DNA from 3 places in the Lactobacillus sp. UMNPBX12 genome. Region 1 is predicted to be linked to each of the others. Evidence: predicted binding sites of a transcription regulator. Region 1 holds the regulator's gene; each other region holds the start of a gene.

Region 1 (2,276 bases):
AATTTCATGCATGTTTAACTTATGTGTACCATGCAAACAGGGAACAGTCTCATCCACAAATTCCTGTTCCGATAAATTATATGTCTGTATTAAGCCCCGAATTTGGTTCTTTTTAATTTCTACTTCTTGAGCTGGAATTTGATAGACATTATATTGATCTTTAATCAGATCCCAATCAATTGGATCCTGGGCATTAATTTCAGCAGTTTCTACCTCAGGCGCTTTATTTTCCTGCGCAGCTTCTACTACCTCATTAGATGGATTAATTGCTTCATCCCCTGGCAAGCGAAAAACATCAAAAAAGTTGGCTGAGACATCGCGCGCATTCTTGATTGGCTTTTCACGCAGTTTTGCTTCCTTAGCAAAAGCATGACTCAAGTCATGAAAAGTTGGGCTGCCAACTTTTTCTTTCAACAAACTTGCTAGCAGTGGTGTTGCAAAAAATTTGTCTGCACTAGGAACCTGTAATAACTTAAAAACAATGATATTATTGAAGACATTATCCGCTAAAAAAGTTTGCACTAAACCTACGGCTTCCAGTTTATGCAAAGAATGAAACATATCTTTTAAACTACAATCAAGTTGCTCCTGTAGTGAATAAATTCCCTTTGCATCAGAAACAATACCATATGGATCATAGTCATTGATCAAAGTCTGATACAAGGCAATTGCCACCGCGCCAACCAAAGGCTGATACAGTTTAATCAAGATTTTCTCATTCTCTGGAAAAAGGGTAATCTTGTTGGCTACATAATAAAGATGCTTAGGATCAGACGTTGCAAACATGACTAATTACCCTTTCCTTTTTTGGCCATCATATCTTCCATTGTCTTCATAAAGCTAGACATATCCTTGAACTCACGGTAAATTGAAGCAAAGCGAATATAAGCTACGTCATCCAAATTAGCCAAATCATCCATGACATACTGACCAATCTTCTTAGATGAAATTTCACTAACGCCTTGTTTTCTTATCTTATTTTCGACACGATCAACCAATTGCTCAAATTGTTCACTACTGATTGGCCGTTTTTGTCCGGCTGCCATTACTCCGTGCAAAATTTTCTTTCGACTGAATGGTTCACGGGTACCATCATTTTTTACTACCAACAAAGGAGCGGTTTCCACTCGTTCAAAAGTAGTAAAGCGAAAACCACAATTTTCACATTCTCTGCGCCGTCTAATAGCCCGGTTTTCATCACTAGGCCGCGAATCAATAACGCGAGAAGCATTTTGATGACAATTTGGACATTCCATAGCTATCCCTCTTCTCTAATCTTTACCAATAATTGTGCTAGTTTATTCTCTAGTTCTTTTATTGTACCAGTATTTTCAATCACAAAATCAGCCATTTTTTCTTTTTCAGCTAATGGCATCTGACTATTAATCCGCATTCTTGCTTCCTCGTCAGATAGATTATTACGCTTTTTTAAACGTTCAATCTGTAATTGCTCAGGAAGGGTAATCACTAAAACTCCATTAGCTACATGTTTTTTATCCAATCCCGCTTCAAAATACACTGGTGCATCTAAAATAACAAGAGCAAAATTCTGATATTCTTTTATCTTTGCTACTGTTTTATCGAAAATTAACGGATGCGTCAACTGATTTAATTCAGACAAGGCTCTTTTATTATTAAAAACTAATTGCCCTAATTTTTTACGATTTATTGTTTGGTCTGAATTTAAATATTCTACCCCAAAATGATCTTTAATCGCTTGCCAAGATGCATTGCCGGGTTTCATCAGTTCGTGGGCAATTTGATCACAGTCAATAATCGGAATGTTTTTCTTTTTAAAAAAATCATCAGCAGTACTTTTACCGGTGGCAATTCCACCTGTTAATGCTAAGACATAACTCATTTATAAATCACCTGACAATGAGGACAAAAAGTGGTTCCCCGACCATTAACCTTAATTTTTTCAAATTTAGTACCACAAACTGGGCAGGGCTCACCTACATGACCGTAAACTTGCAATTTACTTTGAAAGCCACCAACTTGTCCATTCGCATTCAAAAAGGAATGAACTGTAGTACCTTGCAGCTTAATTGCTTCGGCAATAATTTTATTAATCTGATCATGTAATTCAGATACTTTTTCCACAGGAATTTTATTGGCCTGACTTAAAGGATGAATCTTGGTTCGCCAAAGAACCTCATCAACATAAATATTACCTAGACCAGCTACTACTGATTGATCAAGCAAAGTGTTTTTGATATTTTTCTTCTTACGCTTTAAGCCATTGATTAAATATTCTGAAGTAAATTTAGAACTAT
Region 2 (2,276 bases), on a different contig from region 1:
GATGTAGCCTAACGAAATCGTAGCTCGACCATTTTTGAAAAGCTCGTTAACATCATCACCTGGCTTAAGTCGTTTACCAAAGACGCCATATTGATACATAATTGGCGCATTTTCGGGCTTAGCTTGAATTGCACGTCTACCCTTAAAGGCTAAAGCTTGGTGGCAAGTCCGCATTCTAGTATTGAAGATTTCCCAGAATAACTTCTTATCGCCATGACTCTCCATGGCAATTCTTGGCAAGTTAACAGTTACAACACCCAAGTTCATTCTGCCCGAGTTAACTTCCTTACCATTTTCATCCTTCCAGCCTTGTAAGAATGAACGACAGCCCATTGGAGCCTTGAAAGAACCTGTAATTTTCTTGATCGTATCATACATTAAAACGTCTGGATACATCCGCTTAGTTGAACATTGAATAGCCAGTTGTTTAACATCGTAGTTAGGGTCCCCTGGATGTAAGTTCAAGCCCTTCTTAATGGTGAAAACTAATTTAGGGAAAATTGCGGTTCTGCGTTCTCTACCCAATCCTTTAATTCTGATACGCAAGATATCTTTTTGAATTTCTTTTTCAATCCAAGAAGTACCTAAACCAAAACCTAAAGTAGTAAATGGCGTTTGCCCTTGGCTAGAGAACATGGTATTAATCTCATATTCCAAGCCTTGCATGGCATCGTAAATGTCCTTCTTAGTTTGACTCTTAGCATATTCTTCCAGCTTTTCAGGATCATCAATGAACTTGCCAGCATCCTTTAAATGCTTTTGGTAGTTTTTCTCTGCAAAAGGAGCCAACACTTCATCAGCTCGATCAAAAGAACAGCCACCATATTGACTAGAAGCTACATTAGTAATAATTTGCGTAACTTGATGTGTAGCCACATTGATTGAGTTAGGACTAGTCATATAGGCATTTCCAATCTTGAAGCCATTAGTTAGCATATCCTTAAAGTCAATCAAACAGCAGTTAGTCATTGGTGAAAGTGGTGTGTAATCCAAGTCATGCCAGTGAATATCACCGCGCAAGTGGGCTTTAGCAATGTGCTCAGGCATCATGGTCAAACCAACTGTTTTACCAACGGTCCCGGCAGTTAAATCACGTTGAGTACTGAAGACCTCACTATCTTTGTTGGCATTCTCGTTAACAATCGTTGGGTCACCATTAACCATTCGCTTTAACCGTGCACGAGTATCGGTTTGTTTAATCCATTCCTCTTCATCGTGCTTGCGGTATTGCACATAAGCTTTAGCTTCATCCAAATAACCCAACTCATTTAGGCTATCTCTAAAAGCAACTGCTACATCTTGTGCATTTACTTCATCAGCAGCATCTAGTTTAGCCACAATTTTTTCAATTACAGCAGGTGCTACATTATCTAAATCTAGGTTATGCAAAACCATGTTGAGTTTAAAAATTGCGAACGGATACTTTGACCCATCACGTTTAACGAAAGTTTTAGGCGTATTAAATTTTGTTACATTTTGTTGGTTAAATTCTTCTTTTAGCATTTCAATCACTCCAAATATCGTGTCTTTATCATAGCGCAAAACACAACATCTTGTATTATGTTCAAATATAGATGAATATATCTTGTATTAACCAAAAGACCATTAAATTAGGAAATGATTCAGCTAAAATTTTTTTAGAAAAAAAGAGAGGCATTTTTTACCTCTCAATTTAAACTATTTGTTTAATTTTTTATTTTCTTCGTCAAAGATCTTACCCTTATTAACTTCATAGTAAGTCTTGTAACGTTTGAAGTAGTTATGGAACATGTACTTCATCAATAACCAGCGCTTGAAGTTTCTATCCTTGTCATAAAAGACAGTAGTACCATAGCGGCCCTCACGAATAAGTTCGTCAGCAGTCGTCTTATAGTCGTTGTCATAAGCATAATTATTGAAGATCTTCTTAGGCACGCCTAACCAAAGCTTGTATTTAGATTCAAGCTTATTACCATAAACTGTTTCCTTATCTTTCAAGGCATCTTCAACATAGTCATCAATGTACCATTTAGCCAAGTTGTAACCATTCAAAGTTACGTAGAAGCTAGAACGTCCCTGACGTAAGTTGATTTCGAAGAACTTGAATTCACCATCACGTGGATCATATTTGATATCAAAGTTGGCCATACCAGTGTAGTTCAACTTTTCAAGGAATTGTTGTACTTCTTCGTACAATTTTTCATTGTACTCAGGCAAAATCGCCATGTAATTACCAATTGATTGTGGAGTTGGGTCTTCCAATAATGGGTGCCCTAAACACATCATTTTTACTTGGT
Region 3 (2,276 bases), on a different contig from region 1:
CATAGCGAATAGCTGCTATTTCATCTTTTTTCTTTTTAGGATCTTCACCCAAACCCCAGCTGCCAATTCCTAAACCTGTTAGTTTTTCAAAATTCATCCTCGTTCACTTCCTTATGTTCAAATTTTAACATAATTGATTCGTAATTATTTTTATCAACCAATTGACAAAATGGTCTATTCCATTTTATAATGGACTAGACCAGTAAATGAGGAGGTCTTAATTATGAAAGTTATTGTTACCGAAAATAAAATTCAAGGTGGAGCAAAAGCATTTGAAATTTTTGAAAAAGGAATCAAGAACGGTGCTAAAGTCTTAGGTTTGGCAACCGGCTCAACCCCTGAAACACTTTACCAAAACTGGGTAAAAAGCGATCTTAACTGTGAAAATCTTACCAGCATTAACCTCGATGAATACGTTGGTTTAACCCCAGATAATCCTCAAAGCTACCACTACTTCATGCAAAAGCATTTATTTGACAAGAAGCCATTTAAGAAGACTTACGTTCCTGACGGTATGGCAAAAGACGTTGATGCTTTTTGTAAAGAATATGATCAAATTATCAAAGACAATCCTATCGACATTCAACTATTAGGAATCGGCCGCAATGGTCACATTGCCTTTAACGAACCAGGCACTCCATTCAACATCGGCACTCATGAAGTTAAGTTAACCGAAAATACTATCAAGGCTAATGCTCGCTTCTTTGACAGTATCGATGAAGTGCCAAAGAGTGCCATCTGCATGGGTACTGCTAATATTATGCAATCTAAGAAGATTGTTTTGATGGCTTTTGGTGAAAAGAAAGCTCACGCAATCAAGAAAATGATTGAAGGCAAAGTCACTGAAGAAGTACCTGCATCAATTTTGCAAAAACACCCAGATGTAACGGTGATCGTAGACGAGGCTGCCGCACAAGAATTAGACGACAAATACAAGAACTAAAAACAATAATTTAATTATCAGCATAGAAAAAGCTAGGCTTTCTACAATCGTGGAAGACCTAGTTTTTTTATTTAGCAGCCTGTATCTACAATGAAATATACTTCACAAAATTTCATTTTTATATAAAAAATGAAACATAATTCAGTTTTTTATCGAATTATGTTTCATTCCTATTCGATTTTTTATTTCTACCCTTGACTTTTAGATGTGAAACATAATCAAAAAATCACTTGTGTGCCACAACATATCGTATTAAACTTAATAATTGTCTACATATGGTATTTAAGAAAGAATGTGATTCAAGTTATTGTTTTAAGTGGGCCAATTGGAGCCGGTAAATCCAGTTTAACCAGTATTCTAGCTGAACATTTAGGGACTCAGGCATTCTATGAGGGCGTTGATAACAATCCCGTATTGCCTTTATACTACAAGGACATGAAGCGTTACACTTTTTTGCTTAACACTTACCTCCTTAACCACCGTTTAGCACAGATCAATCAAGCAATTCAAGAAAAAAACAGTGTCTCCGATCGTTCTATCTATGAAGATGCACTGTTCTTCAAGATGAACGCCGATAGCAAGGTCGCTGATCCAACCGAGTTCAAGATCTACGATGACTTACTCGACAACATGATGGAAGACACTCCTGGCAATCCAAGTAAGAAGCCTGACTTACTGATTTACATTCATGTCTCCCTTGATACTATGCTTAACCGAATCAAGAAGCGCGGTCGTTCATTTGAGCAAATCAGCACTGATCCAGGTTTGAAAGATTATTACGCAAGACTTTTAAAGTACTACAAACCATGGTATGAAAATTATCATGCCTCACCAAAGATAGAAATCAATGGCGACAAACTTGATTTTGTTACCAACATGGATGCACAAAAAGAAGTACTTAAAGAAATTGATGAAAAGTTGCATGAAATCGGCAACTTATAAGAAAAAGAAGGAACGTGATGACAGTTATTGTTTTAAGCGGGCCAATTGGAGCCGGTAAATCCAGTTTAACAGGTATTTTATCTAAATATTTAGGGACTAAGCCTTTCTATGAAAGTGTTGATGACAATCCAGTTTTGCCACTTTTTTACGCTGACCCTAAAAAATATGCATTCTTATTGCAAGTATATTTCTTGAACACACGCTTCCACAGCATTAAAGACGCGCTCACTGAAGATAATAACGTCTTAGATCGTTCTATCTATGAAGACGCCTTATTCTTCCAAATGAACGCTGATATCGGCCGTGCTACTTCTGAAGAAGTCGATACTTACTATGAGTTATTGCACAATATGATGAGCGAACTAAAACGGATGCCTAAGAAGAATCCTGA

Evidence for each region. The regulator NrdR, encoded in region 1, represses ribonucleotide reductase genes. The targets are predictions, from matches to a motif close to ACACNATATATNGTGT.
Region 2: a site for NrdR is predicted at 1,544-1,559, ahead of nrdD (anaerobic ribonucleoside-triphosphate reductase). Genes of this name have one in related genera too.
Region 3: a site for NrdR is predicted at 1,181-1,196, ahead of CP363_RS03345 (deoxynucleoside kinase). Genes of this name have one in related genera too.

What each region holds. Positions count from the first base shown of each region.
Region 1 covers NZ_PCYY01000026.1:15,581-17,856, reverse strand. The annotation lists gene CP363_RS09040 (replication initiation and membrane attachment family protein) at 1-786, opposite strand, end outside; gene nrdR (transcriptional regulator NrdR) at 789-1,256, opposite strand; gene coaE (dephospho-CoA kinase) at 1,259-1,861, opposite strand; gene mutM (DNA-formamidopyrimidine glycosylase) at 1,858-2,276, opposite strand, start outside.
Region 2 covers NZ_PCYY01000001.1:95,132-97,407, forward strand. The annotation lists gene nrdD (anaerobic ribonucleoside-triphosphate reductase) at 1-1,503, opposite strand, end outside; gene CP363_RS00460 (hypothetical protein) at 1,678-2,276, opposite strand, start outside.
Region 3 covers NZ_PCYY01000005.1:76,036-78,311, forward strand. The annotation lists gene CP363_RS03335 (aldo/keto reductase) at 1-97, opposite strand, end outside; gene nagB (glucosamine-6-phosphate deaminase) at 224-943, shown strand; gene CP363_RS03345 (deoxynucleoside kinase) at 1,238-1,885, shown strand; gene CP363_RS03350 (deoxynucleoside kinase) at 1,903-2,276, shown strand, end outside.